3 regions of the Agrobacterium sp. GD03872 genome follow, and region 3 is predicted to be linked to each of the others. Evidence: riboswitches for the same ligand, from Rfam matches in the RefSeq annotation. Region 3 holds a riboswitch; each other region holds the start of a gene.
What was found. A riboswitch is a leader RNA that binds a small molecule or an ion and turns the genes downstream of it on or off. The one in region 3 is predicted to bind thiamine pyrophosphate.

Region 1 (5,189 bases), 160 kb from region 3:
GCAATTGGTTTCCGGCCACATTCTCTCGGAGGAATGAAGCGGATGCTGCACATAGTTCTTGGGATCGAGACCGGGGAAAATCTGCCGCATGAATGATCAGCCCCAGAGGGTTTCCACGACCTTTGAAGGCCATTTCTTCACATCGAGACCATGATGGGCAAACAGCGCCAGCGCGATGCGCTCAAGACCGAAACCGACGCAGGCGGTGTGGGCGACGTCACCATTCTCAAGGTTGAGGCCCCATTTCTGGCCGAAGGCATCCTGATGGTAGTTGAAGCTCATGCAGGCCGTCGGGCTGGTCGTTGACGTGACCGGGATTAAGAGTTCGAATTTCAGGTTCTGGTCGCGCTGGTTGTTGGCGAGCATCTTGCCGGCGCGGCCGAAGAAGGGATCGTTGGCGACATCGATGGTGACATCGAGCCCGACCGCCTTCATCATCTCCACGCCGCGATCCATCCAGGTCTGGCGGAATTCGGTGACGTTGGCCTCGGTTCCCATGCAAACATATTCGCGCATACGGAAAAGCTGCTGGCGGGCCGGATCCTTGGAGGGTTCATGGCGGAAGCAATAGGACTGGATGTCATAGAGACCGCCGCCTGCAGGCAGCGCGCCGCGCTTGGCAATCGTCGGATAAAGCGGGTAGCAGGCCGCCGGCGTCAGCACGATGTCTGTCGCTTTCTGGTCCTTGGTCCAGTCACCGCCCTCATCCATGGTTTTCAGCAGGCTGACATGGTCGAGCTCACAGCCGCAGAAGGAATGGACTGTGCCGGCGAGCTGCGGGAAGCTCTTCATGTAACCGCTCTTTTCGAAATAGGCGCGGTTGATGCCGGGCGGAAAGCGGATCGCTTCGGCGCCGTCAGCGCCGCCCGTGCGGTCGATCAGCCTCTCGAAGGCGGCAATGACATCCTCGAACTGGCCGCTGCGTCCATAAAGACCGTCCACACCCGTTTCAATCAGCAGGCCTTCTTCGAACAGTCGATCGAGAAACGATGTTTGCATGTCCATGGTCTTATCCCAAGAGGCTGGTGTCCTGCTTGTGAACCAGCAGGAGATTGGCGGAATTGCCAAGAATACGGTCGTTGGAAATCATCAGTCGGGCGGAATGCGCGTCACGCAGGTGCCGGCCGAGGCTGTAGGGCGTGCCGTTCTTGTAGCCCATGATGCCGCAGACCAGCATGGCGTGATCGATGATCTCGAGAATGGTTTCCGAAGAGCAGATCTTCACATTGTTCATGGCGACGGCAAAAGCCATCGACATCAGTTTTTCGGGGTCGCTCTTGGTATCCTCGTAAGCCTTGATGCCGGCGATGATGTTGGATTTCACGACCTGCAGCTTGGTGGAGACCTCGGCAAGGCGGATCGCGCCGGGAGGGGCGGTGCCGGGCGACTTGCGCGCTGCGGCTCTGACGAAGGACTGGGCGCGCAGCACGGCATCCGAGGCGATGCCATACCAGACGGCGCTCCAGAGAAGATGCGAGCTTGCAAGCATGGATTGCGCGGCGATTTCCGCGAAGGGCTTCGGGAATATTTGCGCCGCCGGCGCTTGCCCGCGGAACAGGAAACCATCCGAACAGGTGCCGCGCATGCCGAGCGTATCCCAGACATGGGTCTTTTCGAGCGTGTACTGGTTTTTCAGGAAGACCGTCATCACCTGATCGGCGGGCGCGGCATCCTTGTGGGCGCGCGAGGTGATGAGGATCGCATCGGCATTGCTGCCGTAGGAAATGACGGTGGCGTCCTTTTCCAGCCGGCAGTCATCGCCTTCGACCTCTATCGCGCATATGGAGTTGCGCAGATTGCCGCCGATGCCGCCTTCCGTGGTGGCAGAACCGAGCAGCAGCTGTTCCGCCGCCACGCGGCGCATGAAGTCCGCGTGCCATTCGCTCGCCTCGCCATGTTCCACAAGGCTCGACAGCTTGATGTGGTGCATGGCGAAAATCATCGCGGCTGCGGAACAGGCCTGGCCGAGGCGGGCGCAGATATCGGCGATTTCCTGCAGGGAAGCGCTTTCGCCGCCCAGCGAATAGGGAACCTGGATGCCGAGCAGACGTTCCTGCCGCAGTGCATCAACGGCTTCCTGGGGAAAGCGGCCGGTGACATCCACCTCATCCGCGTGTTTGGCGGCAATTGCCGCGACACGGCCCGCGCGCGCGGACAGCGTTTCATCCTGCGGCGCGACGGTGACGTTCATCAGGCTGCCTCTTTACCATCCAGAATGAGTTTAACGGTGTCTTCAATAGCCTTGATGCTGGCAAATGACTTGCGGTTCAAGAGATTGTCGGGGAATTCGATATCGAAAGCTTCTTCGATGCCGAGCATCAATTGCACCGATGCAAAGGAAGAAAGGCCCGCCGCATAAAGATCGGCGTCATCTGCAATCGTATCGACGGGGGTTGGAAGCTGGCCGAATTTTGCCAGTATTTCACGAATAGTCGCGTTCATTCCGACGTATCTCCCATGAATTTCACATCAGGATGGTTTGTGCTTATCGTTACGTAGCAAACGATAATATTCGCCTAAACCGTTAGGTTAATTACAACTAACGGCAGCATGCGCCATTCCCGCACCTTTGCCAAGCTTAGATCGGCGGCCTTGACAAAAGCCTGACGGTGTTTTTTGCTGTGGCCATTCACCAGGGGTGTCCCGTCAAGGGGCTGAGATTCTGCTTTCATGCGCAGTGACCCGTTGAACCTGATCCAGTTCATACTGGCGTAGGGACGGTGCAAAGACCGGAGGTCGGCTGGCGTATGCGTACGCTATCGGCGCGACGGTATTTTCCATCATTCCGGCTCGAACTGGGTCTCCACTGTCAAACTTTGGAGCCTCAAGATGAATATCGCTGCCAAGAATATCCCGCTTGCCGTCACCACCGGGCCGCACGCCGCCTCCACGAAAATCCACAGGTCGGGCATTTTGCATCCGCATATCCGTGTGCCGATGCGCGAGATCGCCGTACACCCGACGGCGGGCGAACCGCCGGTGACGGTTTATGATTCTTCCGGTCCCTATACCGATCCTTCGCATACCGTTCTGATTGAAAAGGGTTTGCCGCGTCTGCGTCATGACTGGATCGTGGCGCGCGGTGATGTCGAGGCTTATGACGGCCGGCACGTCAAGCCGGAGGATAACGGCTTTGCCACCGGCGAACGCCTGACGCCAGAATTTTCGGTGCGCCACCAGCCGCTCAGGGCCACCGCCGGTAAAGCCGTGACCCAGCTTGCCTATGCGCGGGCCGGTATCATCACGCCGGAAATGGAATTCATCGCCATCCGCGAAAATCTCGGGCGCGAGGTGGCCAAGGAAAAGCTGGCGCGTGACGGCGAAAGTTTCGGTGCGCATATTCCTGACTACGTCACGGCGGAATTCGTGCGTCAGGAAGTGGCGGCCGGCCGCGCCATCATCCCCGCCAATATCAATCATTCGGAACTTGAGCCGATGATTATCGGCCGTAATTTTCTCGTCAAGATCAATGCTAATATCGGTAATTCCGCCGTCACCTCCTCCATGGCGGAAGAGGTGGAGAAGATGGTCTGGGCGATCCGCTGGGGTGCGGATACCGTCATGGACCTGTCGACCGGGCGCAACATCCACAATATCCGCGAATGGATCATCCGCAATTCGCCGGTGCCGATCGGCACGGTGCCGCTCTATCAGGCGCTGGAGAAGGTCAACGGCATTGCCGAAGACCTCAACTGGGAAGTGTTCCGCGATACGCTGATCGAACAGGCGGAGCAGGGTGTGGATTATTTCACCATCCATGCCGGCGTGCGGCTGCATTACATCCCTCTCACCGTCAACCGCGTCACCGGCATCGTCTCGCGCGGCGGCTCGATCATGGCCAAATGGTGTCTGCATCACCACAGGGAAAGCTTCCTCTACGAGCATTTCGACGAGATTTGCGACATTTGCCGCGTTTACGATGTCTCCTTCTCGCTGGGCGATGGCTTGCGTCCCGGCTCGATTGCCGACGCCAATGACGCCGCACAATTCGCGGAGCTGGAGACGCTCGGCGAGTTGACGCAGATCGCCTGGGCGAAGGATTGCCAGGTGATGATCGAGGGCCCCGGCCATGTGCCGATGCACAAGATCAAGGAAAACATGGACAAGCAGTTGAAGACCTGCGGCGAAGCGCCCTTCTATACGCTCGGGCCGCTCACCACCGATATTGCGCCGGGTTACGACCATATCACCTCCGGCATCGGTGCGGCGATGATCGGCTGGTTCGGCACCGCGATGCTCTGCTACGTCACGCCGAAGGAACATCTCGGCCTGCCCGATCGCAACGACGTGAAGGTCGGTGTTATCACCTACAAGATCGCGGCCCACGCCGCCGATCTTGCCAAGGGCCATCCGGCGGCACAGGTCCGGGACGATGCGCTGTCGCGCGCGCGGTTCGAGTTCCGCTGGGAGGATCAGTTCAACCTATCGCTCGATCCGGACACTGCCCGCTCCTTCCATGACGAGACCTTGCCGAAGGAGGCGCACAAGGTGGCGCATTTCTGCTCCATGTGCGGGCCGAAATTCTGCTCGATGCGGATTTCCCACGATATCCGCGCGGAGGCGCAGAAGGAAGGGTTGGAGGCCATGGCCGCACGCTTCAAGGAGGGTGGTGAGCTTTACATGCCGCTCACGACGCCTGCGGATGCCGAGTAACATGCGCGTCCTTGTCAAGGGAACGGGGGTCGCCGGTTTGACGGCGGCCCTCGAACTGGCGCGAAACGGCTTTACGGTGGAGATTTGCGAGCGCAATGCCGAACCCTTTCGCGGTGCATCCTGGTATGCGGGCGGCATGCTGGCGCCCTGGTGCGAACGTGAAAGCGCTGAAGCGGCGGTTCTGACGCTTGGCCAGGCGGCGCTCGACTGGTGGGATGAAGCCACACCCGGTCTTGCCGTCCGCAACGGCACGCTGGTTGTCGCGCCAGCACGCGATAAGGCGGAGCTTTCGCGTTTCGCATCGCGGACCGACGGTTATCGCTGGGTGGATGAGGGCGAGATCGCCGCGCTGGAGCCAGATCTTGCCGGGCGGTTCCGATCCGGGCTTTATTTCCCGGATGAGGGGCATCTCGATCCGCGTCTTGCACTGAAATCGCTGCATCAGCGGCTTTGCACCATGGGTGTGCGTTTCCATATGGGTATCCCGTTGGATGAAGAGCCGTTCGACCGGGTGGTGGATTGCACTGGCGCTGCGG
Region 2 (5,189 bases), on a different contig from region 3:
CCACGGTGTTCATCAGGCAATGTACGCGCGGGCGCATTTTGCGCACGCGCTCCAGAATCTCGGCGGCGATTGCCGCTGTCGGGAAATTCGTCGTCATGGCTGCTGTAGCTCCACGGCGATGTCGTCCGCCGTCGGCGCCTGCTTGATCAGCTGCATCTCCTGCATGAAGGCGCCGAAACGGGCGTAGCGCGTGCGGTCGAGCGCGGCCGGGCGCTTGGCGAAACGCGGCAGCGTATCGAAGAAGGCCTGCTTGTTCAGCGCATCGTCAAGGTTCGGATAGGCCTTGATGAAAAGCTGCCAGGATTCCTGCGGGTGGTTGGTGATGAAGATGGCGGCCTGTTCCACGGCGGAGAGGAAACGCGGCAGGCGGCTGTCCTTCACGAGGTCGCGATGGGTGACGAAGATCAGTTCGTCATAGGCCGGCACGCCGTGTTCTTCCGGGAAGAAGGAGCGGCCCTCGTGACCCTCGAGCTTCATCTGCGTCAGTTCGAAATTGCGGAAGCCGCCAAGCGTGGCATCCACCTTGCCGGCGATCAGCGACGGCGAGAGCGAGAAGTTGACGTTGATGAGTTCGACATCGTCCTTCGTCAGACCGTCCTTTTCCAGCATGCGCTTCAGCATCGCATCCTCGAAACCGGAAACGGAAAAACCGACCTTCTTGCCCTTCAGGTCTTTCAGGCTCTTGATCGGGCCATCGGCCAGAACGGTGACAGTGTTGAGCGGGGTTTCGACCAGCGTGCCGAAACGCACCAGCGGCAGACCGGCATCGTGATCGAGATAGAGGTTCGGCTGGTAATGCACGCCGATATCGGCCTGTTTGGCCGAGACGAGGCGCGGCACGGCGGAGGGGTCTGCGGGCGGAACCAGTTCCACCTCCAGCCCCGCATCGGTAAACAGGCCGCGTTCTTTCGCGATTACCATCGGCGCATGATCGGGGTTCACGAACCACTCGAGCAACACGGTCAGCTTGTCTGCCGCCTGCGATTGCATGGGCGAAAGCACGCTTGCCGCCGCGACGACGAGGGAAAGAAGAGTTCGTTTCATGGTGCCGAAAGTCTCCGTAAAGATCTGAAAGGAATGGTGTGTTCTGTTTCCTTGGCCCAGGGGGCCAGATGGGCGGTCGAAAAGTCAACGACAAGCCGTAGCAGCACCGCCATGACGGCGAGAATGGCCATGGCGGCGAACATGGTATCGGTCTGCATGCGGGCGTTGGACTGGATCATGACGAAACCGAGCCCGGCTGATGCGCCCACCCATTCGCCGATGACAGCGCCAAGCGGGGCGAGCGGTGCGGCCACCCTCAGGCCTGAAATCAGCGAGGGCAGCGCCAGCGGCGCTCGCAGCCGGGTGAGGATCTGCCAGTGGCTCGCCTCAGTCAGCGAGGCGGCGTCGAGAATGGCGCGATCCGTGCGATTGAGGCCGTCGGTGAAGGAGGAAGCGACCGGAAAGAATATGATGATCGCGGTCATCACCACTTTCGAGGCCATGCCGAAGCCGAACCAGAGGACAAGAATGGGGGCGAGCACGAAGACCGGAAAAGCCTGCAACACCAGAACCATGGGCCAGACGAGGCGGCCAAGGCGCGGTATGGCGGCAATTGTGAAGGAGACGGCTATGCCGGCGGTGATGCCTGCCGCAAGCCCGAGGGCCATTTCGCCAAACGTCACCATGGCCTGGCCGAACAGGAAGCCCGGCTGGCGCAGGAAGGCACCGGCGACATCGGCCGGGGACGGCAGAATGTAACGGGGCGGCGCGAACAGCCATGTCCCCGCCTGCCAGAGAAGAAGCAGAAGACCGACACCGTTCAGCGCATGAGTGGCACGCATGAGCCGGACCTCAGACGCAAACGCACCATGTGCGAAGGGCGGAAGTTTTCAGCATCATCGTTCTATCTCCAGATGTGACAATCACGGAGATCCGGGAAACGCGGAGAAGAGAAAGGGCGGCACATTTAAAAAAGCGCGGCAGTTTCCGTTCCTACGCCGGCATGACCCGGATCAGGTTCAAGGGTCCGGCTCATCGCCATCTCAGCATCGTCAGATGCTCCCCTCGGAATGGGTCGGAAACTGTCGTTTTTTTAGCTGGCTGTCAACGGCTCAGATGCTGCGAAGCTGTTCAAACAGCTGGCGATGGCTGCTATCGGCACGATAGAACACCGCCGGCTGGCCAAGCGGCGTATCCACGGTGACTTTTCCTCCGCCAGAATGACGCACGCCGCTCCACAGATGCACCCATTCCCCATTGCCCGGAAGATGGAGCGTGCGCTGCGTTTCGCCCGCTCTCCAGACCGGGGCGACCAGCATGTCCGCTCCGTAGAGATAGCTGTCCTGAATGGCATAGGTCTGTCGGTCGTCCTCGTAATGCAGGAAGAGCGGCCGCTGCACCGGCAGGCCGGTCTTGGCAGCCTCCGTGGAGAGCGACTTCAGATAGGGGGCGAGGGCGACATAGATGGACGTCATGCGGGCGAAATGGGCAAGAACCGCCTCGTCCTGATCGATCTGGAGGTTGTCGCGCGGGCGGTTGCCCTCATGGGTGCGCATGACCGGGGTGAAGGCGGCCATTTCCGCCCAACGCATGATGAGTTCCGCCGTCCGGACATTGCCGAACAGGCTGGTGTATCCGCCAATATCGGAATGGTGATAGGCGTTGCCCATGAGGCCGGAGGAAAGCGCGCCGCAGATGACGGTGACTAGGCCGTCGTGGCGGGAGAAGTCGACGGACTGGTCGCCGCCCCAGATCAGCGGGCAATGCGCCTGCACGCCGGTGAAGCCGGCGCGCATGAAGAACAGCGCCTCGCCGGTCTTGCCCCGGCTTTCGACACCCTTTGCATTGACCTCGGCCCAGAGCGTGGGCCAGGCATTGTGCATCAGCTTGGCGTCCACGCCGTTGGAAAGGGTAATGTCTATCGGCAGATATTCGCCGAAATCGGCCATCCAGCCGGAAAGGCCGAAATCCAGCATGTTCCTGCCGATGATCTCCTCGGCGAACCAATCGGCCGCAGCCGGATTGGTGAAATCGACCACACCGCAATCGAACTCGCCGAAATCCACCAGCGCCGTCTTGCCGTCCGCACCGGTGGCGAAATAACCGGCTTTTTCGGCTACCTGGAAAAGCGGGCCGTCGACGCAGAGATAGGGGTTCACATAACCAAGGAAGCGGATGCCCTGATCGGCAAGCTCGGCGATCTTCTGGCGCAGATGCGGATAGCGGGTGTCGTTCGCCTGCCAGTCCCAGAACAGGCGCGCGCCGAAGGATGTCTGGCGAAGCCCCACCCAGTCTTCGCACCACAGGCCTGATACCTTCGTTCCGGCCGCGCGAATTTTCTCCAGCCGGGCAAAGGAGTTGACGCCATCCTTTAATCCGATGATCGCGCCGTTATAGACCCATTCCGGCAGTTCCGGCTGACGCCCGAAGCGCAGGGAGAGGGCGGAAACGATATCGGTGAAACTGTCACCGGCGAAGAATTCGATCTTTTCGGGGATCGCCCATATCTCGATCTCATGGAAATCGCCGTTGCGGAAATCGAAGACGGAATAGGCGGTCGTTTCCACGTGCAATGCATATCTGCGTGACGACAGGTAAGTCGGCTGCGGATAGTTGGTGTTGTAATAATCACCGCCCGCCTTGCCGCTGACATCGGACTTGAAGGTGATTTCGGTAGTCTTGTCGCGGCCGACTCCCGGCTCCGAGGTCCAGAGCGGAAAGCGGCGACCGCGCATGTCGAAATACGACATCTGCTCGCCGCCGCCCCAGACGTGTTCATCCGTTTCTGCGACAACGCGCAGCCAGAGGCGGTTGATGGTTTCATCCAGTGCCGTTAGCTTGATGGCATTGCCGTCGAGCGTCAGGCGCAGGCGCGGGGCCTGTCCCGGTGCTGATGAGAGCGTGACGCTATCCACACTCACCTCGGCATGGCGAAGGGCGGTTCGCTCAATGACATAATCTTCGATATCGAAATTGCCGCGATACATATCCATCCTCTCCTTGCCGAAACCGGCGAAAAGGGCTGGATTCTCCGACGAGTGAGAAAGGATGGTACGATTGCCGATTGTGAGCGTGAAGCCGTCTTTGGTCGTTTCGAAATGCATGACTTAACCTTTTAGCCCTTGAGACCACCGGCGGTGAGGCCAGAGACAACCCGCTCCTGGAAGATGACGATCAGGATCGCGACGGGCACAATGCCGACTACCAGCGCCGCCGAAATGACTGGCCAGGGGAAGGCGAATTCACCCTGATAAAGCTGGATGCCGACAGGGAGTGTACGGAGCGCCGGATTGGAATTGAAGGACAGCGCCAGCAGGAATTCATCCCAGGCATTCACGAAGGCAAGAATGCCCGCGGTGAAGACGCCCGGTGCGCAGAGCGGCACGACAACCTTGAAGAGTGCACCGATGCGGGTGCAGCCGTCGATCATGGCGGCGTTTTCGAGATCGCGCGGAATGCTCTCAAAGAAGGAGACCAGCATCAGCGTGCAGACCGGCAGCGAAAGCACCGTGTAGGGCAGGATCAGCGCCGTCCAGCTGTTGAGCAGGTTGAGCGCTCGCATGATTTCGAACAGCGGCACCAGCAGCGTCACCAGCGGGAAGGTGGAGACGGCGATGATGAGCGAGAGGATCAGCGCCCGGTATTTGAGGTTCAGCCGCGCCAGCGCGTAAGCCGCCAGCACCGAAATCAGGATGGTGAGCGCGGTTGAAAGCAGCGCCACCATGAAGCTGTTGAACAGGAAGAGATGCAGCGGCTGGTCGGAGAAGGCCTGCATGTAGTTGGCAAGCGTCGGCGCATGCGGAAACCAGGTGATTGGCTTGACCGTCAGTTCCGCTTCGGTCTTCAGCGAAGTGAAGAGAATCCAGATCGCCGGAAACAGGCCGTTGACCAGAAGAATGGAGGCCGCGATGAAGCGTAGCGGTTTGCCGGAAAAAAAGGAGGACAGACCGGAATTTGCAGCGGTGCTCATGGGATCAGTCCTTGGTCCTGATAATGCGGAGATAAACGGCGGTGACGCACATGGAGAGCGCAAACATCATGACCGCGAGCGCCGAACCGTAACCGAGATCGAGGAAGGAAACGGTGTTCTGGTGGATATACATGGCAAGCGTCGTGGTGGATGTGCCGGGGCCGCCGCCGGTCATCATGTAAGGAATATCAAAGGTCTGCAGCGCCGTGATGGTGCGGAAGATGAGCGCGACGAC
Region 3 (5,189 bases):
ATGCTGGACGAACCGACCAACCATCTGGATCTGCCCACCATCGAATGGCTTGAAAGCGAGCTGCAGCAGACGCGCAGCGCACTGGTGCTGATTTCGCACGACCGGCGTTTTCTCGAAAAGGTCTCGACCTCGACCGTATGGCTGGATCGTGGCCAGTCGCGCCGTCTCAATCGCGGTTTTGCCCATTTCGAGGAATGGCGAGACAAGGTGCTGGAAGAGGAAGAGCTGGAGCAGCACAAGCTCGGCAAGGCCATCGAGCGCGAAGAACACTGGATGCGTTATGGCGTGACCGCAAGACGCAAGCGCAACATGCGCCGCGTCGGCGAGCTTCAGGCCATGCGTGCGGAATATCGCGGCCATAAGGGGCCGCAGGGTACGGTGCAGGCGACCGCCACCGAAGGGCGGGAATCCGGCAAGCTGGTCATCGAGGCCGATGCCATCACCAAGTCTTATGGCGAGCGCGTGATCGTCGCGCCGTTTTCGCTGCGCGTCCATCGCGGCGATTGCATCGGTTTCGTCGGCCCGAACGGCGCCGGCAAAACCACGCTTCTGAAGATGCTCACAGGCCAGCTTGAGCCCGATAGCGGCACTGTGAAGCTCGGCACCAATCTGGAGATCGCGACGCTTGACCAGAAACGCGAGGATCTCAATCCCAACGATACGCTCGCGCATTATCTGACCGATGGCCGCGGCGAGAATCTGCTGGTCAATGGCGAATTGAAACATGTGACGGGCTATATGAAGGATTTCCTGTTCCAGCCGGAACAGGCCCGCACGCCGATCCGCAACCTTTCCGGCGGCGAGCGCGCCCGTCTTATTCTGGCGCGCATCCTGGCGCGGCCGACCAATCTTCTGATCCTCGACGAGCCGACCAACGATCTCGATATCGAAACGCTCGACCTGTTGCAGGAAATCGTTGCGGGCTTTTCCGGCACAGTCATTCTGGTCAGCCACGATCGCGATTTCCTCGACCGCACCGTCACGTCCACCATCGCGCCCGTTAATCCCGATGAGCCCGATGGACGCTGGATCGAATATGCCGGCGGTTATTCGGACATGATGGCGCAGCGCAAGGGCGCCGCCGAAGAAAAACGCAGGGCTGAGAAACAGGAAAAGGCAAAGGCCGCACCTTCCGTTTCTGCGTCGCAGGATCCTTCGAAGGCTAAAGGCAAGCTTTCTTTCAAGCAGAAATTCGCGCTCGAAAATCTGCCGAAGGAAATGGAAAAGGCCCAGGGCGAAATCGCAAAACGGGAGCAGCGCATGGCCGATCCTCAGCTCTTTACCAAGGACCCGGCCGCCTTCAACACATTGGCGCAGGAGATGGCGAAGCTGCGCGAAAAGCTGGAGCGCATGGAAGAGGAATGGCTGGAACTGGAGATGCTGCGCGAGGAACTGGAGGGCTGAAGGCGGTCGGTCGCAATGCGATCCTTCCCTAGTCTTTGACAGACAGGCGGAATTGCCGTTCTATGCCGGCGTTGTCGGAGGAGTTCTGAAAATGCGCATGATTTTCGTCAATCTGCCGGTCAAGAATATCGAGACATCGAGAAACTTCTTCACGGCTCTCGGTTTCAGCTTCAATCCGGAATATTCGGATGACCGCACGCTCTGCATGATCGTTGAGGAGAACATCTTCGTGATGTTGCTCCAGGAAGAGCGTTTTCGCGATTTCATCAATGGGGATATCGCTGACGCCAAGAGCAGCACCGAGGTTCTGACCTGTCTTTCCGCCGGAAGCCGCGAGGAAATCGACCGGATGATCGCAACCGCGCTTGCATCTGGCGGCAACGGCTGGAAACCGGTTCAGGACCATGGCTTCATGTATGCCGGCAGTTTTCAGGATCCCGACGGGCACGTCTGGGAACTGGTGCACATGACGGGGCAGGGCTGATCCCGGCCATCTTGCCAAGCAGAGACGACGGGACTACATCATCATCATGATCTAACGGGGTGTCTTTTGTGCTTTCGTGCAAAAGGCTGAGAGGCTTGCCAACCCGAAGAACCTGATCCGGTTCATACCGGCGGAGGGATTAGACGGCTTTCGGACAGGCGGCTATTTCCCTTTTTGTTGTGAGGAGATACCCGTGCGCCGTCGTTTTTTTCTGAATTCCCTGGTTGCCGCTTCGCTGTTTATGCCCGGTCTTGCCGCCGCGAAGGACAGGCAAGAACTGACCGTCTACACCTATGAAAGCTTCGTCTCCGAATGGGGGCCGGGTCCCAAGGTGAAGGAAGCTTTCGAAAAGGTCTGCGGCTGCACGGTCAATTTTGTGGGTGTCGCGGATGGCGTGGCGTTGCTCAATCGCCTGAAGCTTGAAGGGGCGGGGTCCAGGGCGGATGTGGTGGTCGGTCTCGACACCAATCTTGTCGCGGAAGCGAAACAGACCGGTCTTTTCGATGTCAACGGTATCGACGCATCGGCTGCCAAGGTGCCGGGCGGTTACAAGGATGATGTTTTCGTGCCCTATGATTACGGCCATTTCGCCGTCATCTATGATACGCAGACGGTGAAAAATCCGCCGGCGAGCCTTAAGGACCTCGTGGAAGGCGATCCCTCGCAGAAGATCGCCATTCAGGACCCTCGCACGTCCACGCCCGGGCTGGGCCTGCTCTTGTGGGTGAAGTCTGTTTATGGCGACAAGGCGCCGGAGGCCTGGGCGAAGCTCAGGAAGCGCATTCTGACCGTTACGCCGGGCTGGTCGGAATCCTACGGGCTTTTCACCAAGGGTGAGGTGCCGATGGTGCTCTCCTACACCACCTCGCCGGCCTATCACATGGTCGCGGAAAAGACGGACCGTTATCAGGCGGCCGCGTTTTCCGAAGGGCACTACATCCAGATCGAAGTATCAGGCCTCCTCAAGAACGCGCCGCACAAGGAGCTGGCAAAGCAGTTCCTTGCTTTCACGCTGACGTCGGGTTTTCAGGACGCCATTCCGGAAAATAACTGGATGATGCCAGTCGCAGCGACTTCCAAGCCGTTGCCCGAGGCATTTTCAAAGCTGGTCGTGCCGCAGAAGACCTTTCTGATGGACCCGGAAGAGGTGGCGAAGAACCGCAAGGCGTGGATCGACGAGTGGCTTGCGGCCATGAGCATGAACTGACGAAGAGGCGCGCCCAGGCATGATGCTGCGTCGCGACTACAGGCGGTCGATCATTTTCGGGATGGTGGCCTTCGCCGCCGTTTTCCTGTTCATGGCGCTCGCCGTCGCGGCTCTGCTCTCCTTTGATTCCGGCGCATCCGTTACCGGAATCAGCGATGCCTATACGCTGCGCATCCTGCGCTTCACGCTCTATCAGGCAATGCTTTCCACGGTTCTTTCCATTGTTCTCGGCCTGCCGGTGGCATTGGCGCTTTCCCGTCGCAAAGACTTTCCGGGGAGGATCTGGATCATCAGGCTGATGGCGGTGCCGATGGGGCTGCCGGTGATTGTCGGCGCCTTCGGCATTATCGCCATCTGGGGCAGGCAGGGCGTCCTGAATACGGCCCTCGTTTTTATTGGCGCCGATGAGCCTTTCAGCATTTACGGCCTTTCCGGCATTCTTGTCGCCCACGTGTTTTTCAATCTGCCGCTGGCGGTACGGCTGATGCTGGCCGGGCTGGAGCGCATTCCCGGTGAATACTGGCGCATGGCGGCAAGCCTCGGCATGGGGCAGGTGTCGGTTTTCCGTTTCATCGAATGGCCTGCGGTATCGAAGCTCGTTCCGGGCATCGCCGGGCTCATCTTCATGCTCTGCGCCACCAGCTTCACGCTGGTGCTTCTGTTGGGCGGCGGGCCGGCGGCGACGACGCTGGAGGTAGCGATCTATCAGGCGCTACGGTTCGATTTCGATCCGCAGCGGGCGATTGCGCTTTCGGTCTTGCAGATCGTTCTCACCGCAGTTCTGCTTGGCCTGCTGGCCCTTTTTCCATCGCCGGAAGCGGAAATCTCCTCGCTTGGTCGTCCCATCAGTCGTTTCGATGGCAAGACCGCCAGCGCGCGCCTTTGGGACGGGACGGCAATCCTCTTTGCGGTTCTGCTTGTCGGCCTGCCGCTTGTCGCGATAGCTGTCTCGGGCCTGAGGGCCGATCTGCCGCGCCTGCTCGCTGCGCCGGTCTTCCTGCGGGCAATGGCGACCAGTCTTGCAATCGCCGTGCTCTCCGCCGCCTTGGTGTTGCTGTGCTGCATGGCGATTATCGGCGCGCGCCAGGCGGTGCGTTCCAAACGGCAGGCGACGTGGCCGTTGCGCTCGCTTTCCGCCATGCTGGGAGCGGGGTCTTCGCTGGTGCTTTTGGTGCCGCCCGTCGTGCTGGGAAGCGGGTGGTTCCTGTTGCTGCGGCCCTTCGGGGATGTCAGCGTCTATGCCCCGGTTCTTGTTGCGCTCATCAACATGCTGATGGCCCTGCCGCTTGCCATGCGGGTGCTGGAGCCGGCCTTTACCAGCCATTTCCTGCGCACTGGCCAGCTTTCCGCCAGTCTCGGGCTTCAGGGTCTCACGCGGTTACGCTTCGCCGATCTGCCGGTTCTGTGGCGGCCGCTGCTTATGGCATTCTCCTTCGCCATGGCGCTGTCGCTTGGCGATCTCGGGGCGGTCGCCCTGTTCGGCTCGGAAAATTTCGTGACCTTGCCATGGCTGGTTTATAGCAATATGGGCAGCTACCGCACCAATGATGCCGCCGGCTATGCATTCATCCTTGGTGTCATTTGCCTGCTGCTCGCCGCGGGCGGCGTTTCACGGCAATCTCAATCAGCAAGGGCGAACATATGACGGGCGATGGTTTTGCCGTTGAGATGGACAGGGTGAGGCTGCGGCTCGGGGCGCAGGATTTCGAATTTGACTGCGCCTTCCCGCAGGGCCGGATCACCGCCGTCGTCGGCGCATCCGGTTCGGGCAAGTCGACGCTCCTCAATCTCGTTGCCGGTTTCGAACTACCTGATTCAGGGCGTGTGATAATCGGCGGGCAGGACATGACGGCGTTCGATCCTTCCGAAAGACCGGTCTCATCGATCTTTCAGGACAATAATCTTTTCGCCCATCTCGATATTTTCACCAATGTCGCGCTCGGCGTCAGCCCCGGGCTTAAACTGCAGGCGCCAGACAGGCAGAGGATCGATGTGGCGCTCACGCGCGTCGGTCTCGATGGTTTCGGCAAGCGCCTGCCGGGTACGCTTTCCGGCGGCGAAAGGCAAAGGGCGGCGCTGGCGCGTGCGCTGGTC

Region 1: another riboswitch for thiamine pyrophosphate. It lies ahead of thiC (phosphomethylpyrimidine synthase ThiC); the one in region 3 lies ahead of thiB (thiamine ABC transporter substrate binding subunit).
Region 2: another riboswitch for thiamine pyrophosphate. It lies ahead of N5D22_RS22930 (ABC transporter permease); the one in region 3 lies ahead of thiB (thiamine ABC transporter substrate binding subunit).

Annotation. Positions count from the first base shown of each region.
Region 1 covers NZ_JAOCCY010000005.1:20,237-25,425, reverse strand. Annotated here, with positions in the region: gene N5D22_RS14045 (DUF1839 family protein) at 1-90, opposite strand, end outside; gene N5D22_RS14040 (amino acid--[acyl-carrier-protein] ligase) at 97-1,005, opposite strand; gene N5D22_RS14035 (acyl-CoA/acyl-ACP dehydrogenase) at 1,010-2,191, opposite strand; gene N5D22_RS14030 (acyl carrier protein) at 2,191-2,442, opposite strand; TPP riboswitch at 2,625-2,736, shown strand; gene thiC (phosphomethylpyrimidine synthase ThiC) at 2,830-4,653, shown strand; gene thiO (glycine oxidase ThiO) at 4,655-5,189, shown strand, end outside.
Region 2 covers NZ_JAOCCY010000016.1:61,080-66,268, reverse strand. Annotated here, with positions in the region: gene N5D22_RS22940 (hydroxyethylthiazole kinase) at 1-97, opposite strand, end outside; gene N5D22_RS22935 (ABC transporter substrate-binding protein) at 94-1,044, opposite strand; gene N5D22_RS22930 (ABC transporter permease) at 1,041-1,826, opposite strand; TPP riboswitch at 1,958-2,060, opposite strand; gene N5D22_RS22925 (alpha-glucosidase) at 2,097-4,088, opposite strand; gene N5D22_RS22920 (carbohydrate ABC transporter permease) at 4,100-4,954, opposite strand; gene N5D22_RS22915 (sugar ABC transporter permease) at 4,959-5,189, opposite strand, start outside.
Region 3 covers NZ_JAOCCY010000005.1:179,082-184,270, reverse strand. Annotated here, with positions in the region: gene N5D22_RS14760 (ABC-F family ATP-binding cassette domain-containing protein) at 1-1,404, shown strand, start outside; gene N5D22_RS14755 (VOC family protein) at 1,496-1,888, shown strand; TPP riboswitch at 1,934-2,044, shown strand; gene thiB (thiamine ABC transporter substrate binding subunit) at 2,082-3,095, shown strand; gene thiP (thiamine/thiamine pyrophosphate ABC transporter permease ThiP) at 3,115-4,740, shown strand; gene N5D22_RS14740 (ATP-binding cassette domain-containing protein) at 4,737-5,189, shown strand, end outside.